Regions from separate parts of the Microbulbifer sp. ABF4_143 genome, predicted to be linked through region 1. Evidence: predicted binding sites of a transcription regulator. Region 1 holds the regulator's gene; each other region holds the start of a gene.
What was found. The regulator FNR, encoded in region 1, switches genes on or off when oxygen is low (the NO sensors DNR and NnrR bind a similar motif). The targets are predictions, from matches to a motif close to TTGATNNNNATCAA.
Positions count from the first base shown of each region.

Region 2: ACXAF3_RS14420 (Yip1 family protein) is a predicted target of FNR. The motif match lies at 2,096-2,109, and genes of this name have one in related genera.
Region 3: ACXAF3_RS15080 (GbsR/MarR family transcriptional regulator) is a predicted target of FNR. The motif match lies at 2,522-2,535, and genes of this name have one in related genera.

Region 1 covers NZ_JBSWWT010000035.1:3,897-8,104, reverse strand. The annotation lists gene ACXAF3_RS17640 (outer membrane beta-barrel protein) at 1-260, opposite strand, end outside; gene ACXAF3_RS17635 (hemerythrin domain-containing protein) at 641-1,204, shown strand; gene ACXAF3_RS17630 (SpoIIAA family protein) at 1,237-1,689, shown strand; gene fnr (fumarate/nitrate reduction transcriptional regulator Fnr) at 1,904-2,635, opposite strand; gene hemN (oxygen-independent coproporphyrinogen III oxidase) at 2,701-4,077, opposite strand; gene mmsB (3-hydroxyisobutyrate dehydrogenase) at 4,145-4,208, opposite strand, start outside.
Region 2 covers NZ_JBSWWT010000019.1:24,507-28,714, forward strand. The annotation lists gene ACXAF3_RS14405 (glutathione S-transferase N-terminal domain-containing protein) at 1-267, shown strand, start outside; gene ACXAF3_RS14410 (ClpXP protease specificity-enhancing factor) at 320-715, shown strand; gene ACXAF3_RS14415 (GGDEF domain-containing protein) at 862-2,055, shown strand; gene ACXAF3_RS14420 (Yip1 family protein) at 2,162-2,776, shown strand; gene ACXAF3_RS14425 (M48 family metallopeptidase) at 2,836-4,208, opposite strand, start outside.
Region 3 covers NZ_JBSWWT010000021.1:23,927-28,134, reverse strand. The annotation lists gene ACXAF3_RS15090 (alpha/beta hydrolase family protein) at 1-1,811, opposite strand, end outside; gene ACXAF3_RS15085 (hypothetical protein) at 1,808-2,419, opposite strand; gene ACXAF3_RS15080 (GbsR/MarR family transcriptional regulator) at 2,577-3,134, shown strand; gene ACXAF3_RS15075 (cytochrome ubiquinol oxidase subunit I) at 3,297-4,208, shown strand, end outside.

The DNA.
Region 1 (4,208 bases):
AGGGTCTGGATATCCACATCCACGTCGCGGACGAAGACGTCGGCCTCGCCGCTGATCAGCGAGTTGGTGTACTCGGCCTCGAAGCCCCAGCCGGAAGGCAGGGTGAAGCCGCCGCGCAGGCCCACGTTGAGCGGGCTGTCGGCGTTGGGCATATCGATATCCATCAGGCCCACGGTGGCGCCCCAGTAACCGCCCTCGGCGGAGGCGGCGGAAGAACAGACCAGCGCCAGTGCAGCTACACCTTTTGCAATCTTACGCATAGGAATTCCCCAATTTGTTGGTCAGACTTTTGTTCAATACAGAGTTGCGCGGATTTTAACCGCCCTGTTGCCCGCCGAACAGTTACCGGGTCACAGAAGTGGGGGTAATCGCCGCGGGGCATCCTGTGACCGCGGCCGCGGGGCCTTGGTTCCATACCCGCGGGCCCGGCCCGCGCGGATGCAACCGCGTGAAACCGCCGGGTCACATACTGTTGACGCAGCCAGACCCCGCGCAAAGCCGCCTCCACCCTGTGCGCGGATCTTCGATTCGCCCTATCCCACCCGCCGTTGCGCAAACTGCCCGCGGCTTGATCCAGATCAAGCGACCACTCCCGGGGCCGACAACAATGGGGGTATTCGGAAATCAATGGAGGCCAGGGATGAACGCTATCTATCGGCAACTGTGCCGCGACCACAAACATATGCGGCAGTTGCTCGACTGCTTCGAACAGCTGTTGCGCGACTTCAGCCATCGCGACAGAGACCCGGCCACGCTGGGGCTGATGCTGGACGCGCTGGACTATTTCTCCGTCTACCCGGACAAGTGGCACCACCCGGTGGAAGACCTGGTGTTTGAGTGCCTTCTGGGCAAACCCATCCACGACCGCGACGCGGTGATTGCGGCACAGCTGCAGCATCGGCGCATCGCCGCGGCCACCAAGCAGATGTGTGCGCTGTTTTACGCGGTGGCCAACGACGCCGCGGTGGAACGGCATACGCTGATGGGCGCCAGCCACGTCTACCTGCGGCTGCAGCGCGACCATATGGCACTCGAGAACAGCGCTATATTTCCGCAGGTGGAGCAGTATCTGACCGCCGAGGACTGGGACGCAATCCGCGTCCGGGTGCAGGAGCAGCGGGACCCGCTGTTCAACACCGAGACCAAAAAAATCTACGAATCCCTTCACCAGCACCTGACTGAACCGGCGGCCGCCGTCGCCTGAGCGGTTCACAAACGCACCAACCGGGAGGAAATATGGAAATCAAGCGTCACGGAATTTCGATCGGCGTCGAGCGCGTCGGCTCCGAGTTCTTTCTCTATATCAAGGCCATAGGCCGCCTCACCCACGAGGACTACGAGCGCATAACCCCGCTGATAGACTACGCGCTGCAGGGGGTCGACAAACCGCAGGTGCAGGTACTGGTGGACGCGCGGGACTTCGAGGGCTGGGAACTGCGCGCCGCCTGGGATGACTTCAAGCTGGCGCTGAAGCACGGCAATGAGTTTTCCAGGGTCGCCATACTCGGCGACGAAAAATGGCAGGAGATAGCCGCGCGCATCGCCTCCTGGTTTATCTCCGGCGAGGCGCGCTTCTTCGAGGAGCCGGAGGAGGCGCTGGACTGGCTGGCGCAGCCGCTACCGGAAAAGGGCTCCGCGCCCACCGGCTCCAAACAGCCGGGGCGGCGGATTTTTCCCGCGCACACCTGACTCTCCCTGATCCACGCATTCCGCTTTAAACGGCTGCAGTGGCGGCAAAGCACAGGGGCGGGTATTTCGAAACGCTGTAAATACGTCCCTGTCGCCAAGGGTTCGAAATACCCGCCCCAGTACTTTGCCTTCGATTTTGGCTGCAGGACTCTGTCAGCGACCGAACCCGGCATCGCTGGCCGTTTTGATTTCGCCCTTCCTCAACCGGCCGATTTCAGCCGTCGCTGTCGTAGCTGCAGTGGGTGCCGGCCAGCTCGCTGAGTCCGACCAGATCGAGGATCTCGACCTCGCGCCCGCTGACGCGGATCAGCTTTTCCTTCTGGAAGCGGGAAAACAACCGGCTGACCGTCTCCGCGGTGAGGCCCAGATAGTTGGCGATATCCGTGCGCGGCATCGACAGCACGAATTCACTGGCGGAATAGCCCCGGCGCGCGTAGCGGCTGGAGATATTGATCAGCAGTGCCGCCAGGCGCGTATCGGCGGAGCGCCTGCCGAGCAGCATCAGGATATCGTTTTCCTGTTTCAGCTCTTCGGAAAAGATGTTGTAGATCTGCTGCTGCAGCGCCGGCACCTGCTGCGCCAGCGTCTCCAGTTGGGAAAAGGGCAGCACGCAGACGCTGCTGTTCTCCAGCGCCTCGGCGTAGCTGGGGTGACTGCGGCCGCTGTAGGCGTCCAGGCCCAGCAGCTCCCCCGGCAGTGCGAAATGGGTCACCTGGGTATCGCCGTCGGTGGCGATCACCGCGGTCTTGAAGCTGCCGGAGCGAATCGCGTAGAGGTTGGCGAAGGGGTCGCCCGCGCGGTACAGGGTGTCGCCGGCCTTGACGACCTTCTTGCGGCGGGTGACCTGCTCCAGCCGGTCGATATCGCCCTCGGACAGGCCGGCGGGCAGGCACAGGCGCCTGACCGAGCAGTTGCCGCAACTTACTGCCTTGGAGGAATCAGTCATATCGAAACCGGATCGCAAACCATTGATACGGGGATTGTACCCCGGCCTCCGGTTACAGTCCCCCCTCACAGCACACGGGAGTAGCGGGCGGTGGTTTCCTGCCCGTGGAAGTAGCTGTCGAATGCGGAGGCCGCATTGCGCACGAACCAGCGCCCGCTCTCGGTGACGCTCAGGCTGTCGGCGTCGTCGCGCAGCAGGCCGTCATCGATCATCGGCTGCAAACGCTCCAGCTCCGCGCGGAAGTAGGCATCGAAGGGCGCACCGGCGCGGCGCGAGGCCTCGCCCTTGTCGAGGCGCAGGCGGCACATCAGCTCGCCGATCAGCCACTGGCGCAGCCGGTCGTCCTCATCCAGCAGCCAGCCGCGGCTGGCCGCCGACCCCCGCTCGCCGATGGCCTGGGTATAGTCTTTCAACTTGTGCAGGTTCTGCCAGTAGCCGTCGCGGCTGTAGCTGATCGCCGAGGCGCCAAGCCCCACCAGCGCGTCCGCCGGCATCAGCGTGTAGCCCTGGAAGTTGCGCTGCAGCATCCCGGCGTGGGCCGCCTTGGCCAGTTCGTCGTCCGGCTTGGCGAAGTGGTCCATGCCAAGGAACTCGTACCCGGCCTGCCCGAGGCGCGATACCGCGGCCAGCTGCATGGCAATCTTCTCCGCCGCCCCGGGGATCAAATCCGTTTCGATCAGCCGCTGCGCCTTGAAACGGTGCGGCAGGTGGGCGTAGTGGTAGAGGGCTATGCGGTCCGGTGCCAGTTCCAGCACCCGGTCCAGCGTGCGCTGCAGGCTGGCGACATCCTGCCGCGGCAGGCCGTAGATCAGATCGTAGGAGATGGACTCGAAGCCGCGCTCCCGCGCCGCCTCGGTCAGCCGAGCCACCTGCTCGGGGCTGCAGATACGGTTGATCGAGCGCTGTACCTCGATATTGAAATCCTGGATGCCGAGGCTGAGGCGGTTGAATCCCAGCTCGCGCAGGGTATCCAGGGTATCGATTTCGAGGGTGCGCGGATCCGCCTCTATGCTGTACTCGACCCCGTCGCCGGGGCGCAGTTCGAACACCTCCCCCAGCCCCTCGATCAGGCGGCGCAGGTCGCCGTCGCCGAGGAAAGTGGGCGTGCCGCCGCCCAGGTGCAGCTGTGTCACCGGTGCACCGGCGGTCTTGTCGCTATACCAGTGCGCCTCCCGCAGCAGGTGGTCGAGATAGCTGGAGGCGAGCCCGTACTGCCGGGTGATCACCTTGTTGCAGGCGCAGAAGTAGCACAGGGAGCGGCAGAAGGGGATATGTACATACAGCGACAGGCTGCGGATATCCCCCAGTGCGCGCCAGGGCTCGGCGGCGCCCAGCGGCGCGAAGCGGTCCGCGGTGGGATAGGATGTGTAGCGCGGACAGGGGCCGCTGTAGCGGGACAGCAGTTCCGCCGACAGGCCTGCGCTCTCCGGGTCGTGAGCCATGCTCTTCTACCTCTTGCAGTTCGATGCAGAGGTTAAGCGCCGCGGGATCTCCGCCCCTTGATCCAGATCAATTTTCCACCGCGCCGGCGGGGCGGCGGAACAGGTTCTGGATGCTGGAGAAATCCAGCTGC
Region 2 (4,208 bases), on a different contig from region 1:
GGCAAAGACGCGGCAGCGGCGCGCAAGGATCTGCGCGACAGCCTGGTGGGTATAGCGCCGATGTTCACCGACCTGCCGTACTTCTTCAACGAGGAGTTCTCTCTGGTGGACTGCTGCATGGCCCCGCTGCTGTGGCGCCTGGAGCAGTTCGAGATCAGCCTGCCCAAGACCAAACAGGCCAAGCCGCTGCTGGACTACATGGACCGCCTGTTCGCCCGCGAGGCCTTCCAGGCGAGCCTGACCGAGTACGAACGGGAAATGCGTTGAGGCGCATTTGAGCGGCAGCCTTTGAGGGGAGTGTGCTTTGAGTAAACCGGCCATGACGTCCAATCGCCCGTATATCCTGCGGGCCTTCTACGAGTGGATAACCGATAACCGGTGCACTCCCTATATCCTCGTCGATACCCATCTACCCGGCGTCTTGGTGCCGCAGCAGCATGTCAATGACGACGGCCAGATAGTGCTGAATATCTCCGAGACGGCGGTCGCGGGTCTGACGATGGACAATTACGCCATCCGCTTCAACGCGCGTTTCGGCGGTGTGCCCACCGATATCCAGGTGCCGGTGGGCGCCGTCGTCGGCATCTACGCGCGGGAGAACGGCCAGGGGATGGTGTTTGAAGCGGAGGAGACGCCGGAGCCGCCGGAGCCCACCCCGCCCACCAGCCTGGGCCGCAAGTCGGCCAGGAAGCCGGCGCTGCGCGTGGTCAAATAGCGGGCGCTTGAAGGCGTATTGGCCGCTCGCCCCTGACGCTGTTCACCCGGCGATCTCGAGCGCCGGGTGAATAACTGCGATCCAATCCCGCCGGCACCTGTTGCAAGCGCGTATAATCGGCGGCAAATTTCACCTTCCGCCATCCTATGCCGCACTATCTGTCCTGGCTGCGCTACAGCTGGCTAGCGCTTTTCCCGCTGCTTTACCTCGCTGCACAGCATCTGTCCTGGATCGACTTTTCCCCGCTGCTGACGCCGCAAACGCCGCCGCTATTGCTGGGGGCGTCCCTGCTGCTGGGCGCCTTTTTCAAGTCCAGCCGCGTGGCGTTTTCCGCCGCGCTGCTACTGGCTCTCTATTTCGCCGCCGACGGAATGCCCTGGCTGCGCCGGGGCGAGATGTTGTCCCTGTGTCTGGGGCTGGTGGGGCTCAACATCGGTCTGGTCGCGTTTATCCGCGACCGGAGCCCGATCAGCACTTTTGGCCTGCTGCTGGCACTGGCTGTTGTGGGGCAGGGCGCCGGGCTTTACCTGCTGCACGGCTGTTGCGGCGCGGAGCTGGACATCTGGCGGCTGCAACTGCCGCGCGTCTCGGCTGTATCTGTCGGCGTCGCGGAATCGCTGTTTGCCGCCGCGGCGCTGCTGTCCGCACTGCGTCTGTGCACCGGGCCGGACATCACCGCAGTGGGCCTGCTGGCCTGTATCCCGGCCCTCTATCTGGCGCACGACCGCGGCGCCGATCCGCAGGCGCTGCAACTGGCCGCCGCGGCCGTCGGCCTGCTGCTGACCCTGCTGGTGCTGCGCAGCGCCTACGAGCTGGCATTTCGCGACGAGCTGACCGGTATCCCGTCGCGCCGTGCCTACAGCCGCTACCTGCTGACACTGGGGCGCCACTTCAGCATCGCCGTCATCGATATCGACCACTTCAAGAAGCTCAACGACCGCCACGGCCACCAGGTCGGCGACCAGGCGCTGCGCATGGTGGCCGGCAGAATCGCCCGCTTCGGCGGCGGTCGCGCCTTTCGCTACGGCGGCGAGGAGTTCGTGGTGGTGATCAGGGGCCGCGACGGGGAGCGCGCCCGGCAGTCGCTGGAAAGGATGCGCGAAAAGATCGCCGACTACCCGCTGCGCCTGCGCTCGGCCTCCCGCGATACGGCCGACAGCGCGCGCGCCCGCAGGCGGCGCGGGCGGGGCGGCGGCCGGGCGATCAAGGTTACCGTCAGCGTCGGCATAGCCACCAGCGGCGGCGGGTTGAAATCGCCCCGTCAGGTCCTGGAGGCGGCGGATCGCGCGCTCTACCGCGCCAAGCGCGGCGGGCGCAACCGCGTCTGCGCGCACACTTGACTCAGGTCAACTGTCGTTAAAATTGGCGCCTTATTCCTGATTGATATTGGTTAATCGCAGGCGGGACCCCAATACTGCTAACAACAGCAGCGAAGGGAGCTCAAGCGTGCGACTTCTCAGTCATACCATCGGTATTCTCACCAACCCGGACAAAGAGTGGAAAGCGATCCGCGCGGACCGCCATTCCTTTGTTCAGGTATTCCTGAGCCATGTGCCGTTTCTGGCGTTGATTCCGTGTATTGCGGGTTATATCGGCGTCACCCGCGTCGGCTTTGAACTGGGCGGCCACCTGACGAAGCTGACGCCCACCAGCGCCGGGGTGCTGGCGCTGGTGACGTATTTTGCGATGCTGCTCGGGGTCTATCTGCTGGGCGAGTTCATCAACTGGATGGCCAAGTCCTACGGGGTCGAGGGGGACGAGCCCACGCGCCACTATGAGGGCACGGCGCTGGCGGTATTCGTGACCACGCCGGTTTTCCTCGCCAGTATCGTTCTCCTCTACCCGCACCCGTGGCTGGCGGTCGCGGTGGTCGGCCTCGCGGGGATCTATTCGATCTACCTGTTGTTTGAAGGCATTCCGATTCTGATGAGTATGAACAAGGAGCGCGCCTTCCTCTATGCCTGCGCGGTGGTCACGGTTGCGCTGGTGATGATGGTGACAACGATGATCGGCTCGGTGATCCTGTGGAGTATGGGAATAGGGCCCGTGTACCAGCAGTGAATCTGCGGTAGCGGAGACAAAAAAGCCGGCCATTTGGCCGGCTTTTTGCTATCCGCGGCTCAGGCGGTCTCGGCCGCGCTCTGCCTGCGCGGTGCAGCTGAGTCCCTAACCGGCACTATCGGCGGCATCGGGCAGTCGAGGCTGTCGGCGACAGCGCGCAGCAGTTCGATTTCCTCCGCCTCGACCACGCCGTCGTGGGCCATGGTGGCCGCGATGGCCTTCAGCAGCAGCGGTTTGCGCAGCGGCTGGATGGTGGCGGCTATAGCGACGGCCTTGTCCAGCCGCGGCAGGGTGATATCCGCCGCCGCGGGCAGCGGCGTGATATCCAGCTGCATCGCGTTCAGGCCACTCTCGTAGGCGCGCTTGGCCGGCAGGTAATCGGCGTGGCCGGCGTGGGCCACGGCGGCGAGGATAAAGCGCGCCGCGTCCCGCTCTGCGCCTTTCTTCGGAGACAGGCGCTGGCGGTCCGGGCTGCCTTCGAGGGCGTGCATCAGCACCCGGTACAGGGCCCACTCCCACAGCTCCACCACCCCGTCGCTGCGCAGCAGCTTGATCAGGTTGCGCTTGAACACCTGGTACTGCTGCGGCACCAGCGCCTTCAGCGCCGGCACACACAGGTCGAGCAGCGGCAGGCGCGCGCTGGTGGGCAGCTCCTGCAGTTGGGGTTGCAGCCTGTGCAGCTCCCGCATCACCGCCGGGTGGGCGATCTTCCGCAGCAGCTGGAGCTGCTGCTGACGCTGCGCCTCGTCTGCGTGCATCAGCAGCTGGTAAACCAGTGCGCGCGCGGCGAAGGGGTCGTGTGCCGCCTGCTGCAGTGCCGGCGGCACCGACAGCAGCAGCTGCCGGCCGTAGTGCACCTGTTGTTCGCTCGGGTTGCCGATGCTGTTGTCCACCGCGTCCAGCACTCTGTCGAGGGGCGCGGCCGCGGCGATACCCAGTACCTGCGCATCCTGTTGTGGCGTGACGGAAAGGCCTTCCGGCTCGGCTTCGGTCCGCGGATAGTGGCCGTTCCACTGCGGATCCAGCCTCGAGATGCGCTCCGCCAGCGGCGGGTGGGTCGAAAAGAGGTTGGCGAAGGATCTCTTCAGGCCGCTGGCGAAATACATATGGCTGAATTCCGCCGCGTTACTCGACGCCAGTTGTGAACCGGCGCTGTGGCCGCCGATCTTTTTCAGCGCGCCGGCAATGCCGCGGTTGTTGCGGGTGAACTGCACCGCCGAGGCGTCGGCGAGGAATTCCCGCTGGCGGCTGACCGCGGACTTGATCAGGTTGCCGAAGAAGGTCCCGGTATAGCCGACCACCATCAGTCCGGCGCCTATGCCGAACAGGGCCACGCGACCGCGGTTGTCGCGGCCGGAGCCGAAGTGCGAGCCGCGCAGCAGCCAGTAGCCGAGCATGCCGATAATCAGTATGCCGTGCAGCAGGCCGACGA
Region 3 (4,208 bases), on a different contig from region 1:
ACCCTGTCTTCGCCGCCATGGGCAATCAGTAACGGCCGCGAGATCTTCTCCACAAGGTATACCGGCGATATCGATTTCAGCTTCTCGTACTCCGTTGCCGCATCGCCCACATACTCCCTGCCCCACGCCACTTGCCTGTCAGATAGACGAGGGGAGTTCAACATCAGACTCACATCGGTAACGCCGGCGAGACTGGCCGCACAGCGATAGACCCCGGGGTGGTGAATCGCCAACATGAGCGAGGCATAGCCGCCGTAGCTGATACCGGCTGCGCATATCCGCTCTCCATCCACATCGGGCCGTTTCGCCACCGCCAGAGTGGCCTGATGGATATCCTCCAACATCAGACCTCCCCACTGCCGCTTGCCCGCCTCTTTCAGCTCGGCGCTGTAACCGCTCGAGCCGCGGAAATTCACCCGCAGGACCGCATAGCCGGTGGACACGAAATACTGAATTACCGGATCGTAGTGGCGGTCGTCAAACACACCGATAGGACCGCCGTGCGGCAGCACGATCAGGGGCACCGGCGCACTGACATGCGCGGGCAGGCTGAGCAAATAGGGGATTTCCAGCCCCTCCACGGTCACACTTCCGTCTACCAGTTTGCTGGCCAGCCGCCGGTGTAATTTGGGGTAGTGGGAGCCCAGCAGTACCGCTTTGCGCCCGTCGGCAAAGTCCAGCCGGTATTCACCCGGCAGGTCGTGCCCCTCCCAATACTGTATCGAGACTCTCTTGTCCGCACTCCTGTCCAACTCCGTGACGAAGCGGTCGCCCCGCGCCGTTTTGTGCAGGGCGCCGGCACCACTTCCGTCAAAGTAATCATCCACCAGCACGCCGTTGCGGACCATCCGCGCACCGATCAACATTCCATCTTCGGGAGAGAGAATCAGGTCGACCACCTTGAAAGAATCCGCTTCGTAAACCAGCTCTTCCGTCCCTGCCGTGTAGTCGACCAGGTAAACGCTGCGCTCATCGTCCTCGCGGAGGTCCAGACCATAGAAACTGCCAGAATCCCCCGCCAGCGCCACAGGAATGATTTTCTTTCCTTTCACTTCCGAGGCCCCGTTACCGGCACCGCCGTCTTCCGGCCTCCAGGTATGGATCAATGTCGCTTCACCGCTGTCGTCCAGACGGCTCAGGCTCAATTTGCCCTCGCGGTCGTAATGCAATGCCGCCCGCACCCGGTCTTCGCGGTCCAGAAACCAGCGCAGGGCGAAGCCGTTTACCGAGCTGACCTCATTCGACCTGGTGAATTGACCACCATCCACCGCCGCCAGCTTGTTGACGCCGCCCGGCGGGCTGAGTAGCTCTGCATCTATGCGGTACACCTTCGAATAAGCACCACTTTTTGCAAACAGGAATTTCCCAGGCTCCCGGTGCAGCGGGCTCACCAGCCAGCCTTTGGTAAAAATCTGTCTTAATTGTCCTCGTTCCCCTGCTCCCCGCTCCACATCCAGCACAAACCATTGGCTGCTGCGCCGGGTATCCAGCAGGTCCTCAATACCCTTCTTGTGCGCGGAAACCTGAAACAGGATGCGCCGGTTGTCTATCCACTCCCAGCGCTGGATTGTCGACTCACGCCCCGGGATGTCCGCCTCCTCCATCGCCAGAAGTCGCTGCCTCCCGGGAACCGATAGCACCTCAAACACCTGCTGGCCACTTCCATGATGCATCGTTGCGATACGACTCCCATCAGGACTGAGGCTTACAGAGGTGAAATCGGGACGAGCAAAAAACAAAGCTGGATCAATGTCTGCACATACCGGCAGCGCCAAGCTAAAAACGAAAGCAAACAGAACTCCCTTCTTCACTGGCTTGACTCCTTCTGATCTTCGGTTGCGGCAAGGCTGCGAAAAAAGTCGTCCCGGTAGCCCGTGTGAAATGCGAGCGGATAGTGGGATAAAAGCGGATTCAGTGATTCCTCGAGCGAAGACTTCCTGAGTGCAATGCGGTTGAAAAGGTTGGTTTCCACGTAGCGGGAGGCGCGCTCCTTCGCTATCACCAGGTCGCCGATATAGTTGGTCTTCCCTTCCTGAATCACGAATCTCCAGTTCGATGCCAGATCCGTATCCAGCCGGTAGGGCAGATCATAGAAGGGGGCATTGACCTTGGTGATCTGGTATTGCCCCTCTCTGAGCGGCAACAGGTAGAAGCCCGCGGACAGGCCTTTGAGGCTGAGCGTCTGGGCTGGGCCGACAAAACGGAACCTCTGCCCCGGCCGCAGCGGCTCTCTGCCGGCCCGCGCAATCCGACTGAACTCGATCGAAGGCGCGCTTCCGCCGGCATCCAGGTATACCAGCAGATAGCCCTCCCCGGCCCCCAGCTCCGGCGCCTGCGACGGGCTGACCAGAGAGAGCGGAGCCGCCCAGCTCAGAGTGGAAAACAGGACGGCGAAGGCGATTGTTATCAGTTTTCGCATGATTTTTCGCACAAAACGGGAATTCTAGGCACGTCCGCAGATACCGGTCAATTTTCAGCGCCCCGATCACGCTCGAGGCCTGCCCCGGCCCAGAGCCACCAATTGACACAGATCAATTTATCTTTACAATTTTCAGAAATTTCTGAAAATACAAAAAATGAAACTAACCAGTCAGGCCCAGGCGTTCGTGCTGCACTTCGGCGAGATGGGCAGCCGCTGGGGATTCAACCGCACCGTTGGGCAGATGTTTGCGCTGCTGACGATCCAGTCCGAGCCGCTGAACGCGGACCAGCTGGCGCAGGCGCTGAAGATCAGCCGCGGCAATGTCAGCATGGGGCTGAAGGAACTGCAGGCCTGGCGCCTGGTGGAGCTGCACCACCTGCCCGGGGACCGCAAGGACTACTTCACCGCCGCCGGCTCCATCTGGGACCTGGCGCGCACCGTGTTCGAGGAGCGCCGCAAGCGCGAGCTGGACCCGACCCTGACGCTGCTGCGCCAACTGCTGCTGAACGAGCCCCAGGACGAACAGGAGGCCCAGGCGCAGGAGAGAATGCGGGAGGTCTACGAGCTGCTGGAACTGCTGGACCAGTTCGCCAACACCCTGAGCCGGCTGGAGCAGAAAGATCTGCTCAAGCTGATGAAGCTGGGCTCCGGCATCAGCAGGCTGCTCGAATTCAAAGGCAAGATAAAAGGAGGTGCGCCCCAAACGAAGTGAGTTTCTGCGGTGTACGGCACACCGCAATGCCCAGACGTATCTACTCGCACCTTCAGAGTTCGGGGCCCGAAAAAATACCAGGGCCGCCACTTCCATCTTAATGGCAAGCGGAGGGTCGATTACGTCCGGAACAGCAATTACCGTTTATGTGCAGAGGTTCCCATGCTAGATACCCTGGTCCTGTCGAGGATGCAGTTCGCCGCCAACATCAGCTTCCACATCCTCTTTCCCACGATCACCATCGCCCTCGGGTGGCTGCTCTTTTTCTTCAAACTGCGCTATGACCAGACCGAAAACCCGGTGTGGATGCGGGCCTACCGATTCTGGGTCAAGGTGTTCGCGCTGACCTTCGCCCTCGGGGTCGTCAGCGGTATCACCATGTCGTTCCAGTTCGGCACCAACTGGCCCGGCTTTATGGAGCGGGTGGGTAATATCGCCGGCCCGCTGCTCGGCTACGAGGTACTGACGGCGTTTTTCCTCGAGGCGACCTTCCTCGGCATCATGCTGTTCGGCATCAAGCGGGTGCCGAGCAGGGTGCACACCTTTTCCGCGCTGGTGGTCGCCATCGGCACCACCCTGTCGGCCTTCTGGATTCTCGCGCTGAACTCCTGGATGCAGACCCCGGCGGGCTTTGAGCTGCGCGACGGTGTGGCCTACCCCAGCGACTGGCTGCAGATTATCTTCAACCCCTCCTTCCCCTACCGCCTGGCCCATATGCTGCTGGCCTCGGGGCTGACCGCGGCCTTCTTCGTCGCCGGCCTGTCCGCCTACCGCATCCTCAAAGGCGACCCAAAGAAGGCCCCGCGCCTGGCCCTGAAGACCGGCCTGGTACTGGCGGCGATACTGGCGCCGCTGCAGGTCTTCATCGGCGACCTGCACGGGCTGAATACCTTCGAGCACCAGCCGCAGAAAGTCGCCGCCATGGAGGGCGTGTGGGAGACGCAACGGGGGGCGCCGCTGCTGCTGTTTGCGATTCCCGACGAGGAGACGCGCAGCAACCACCTGCAAATCGCCCTGCCGAAAATGGCCAGCCTTATCCTGACCCACGAACTCGACGGTGAAATCAAAGGCCTG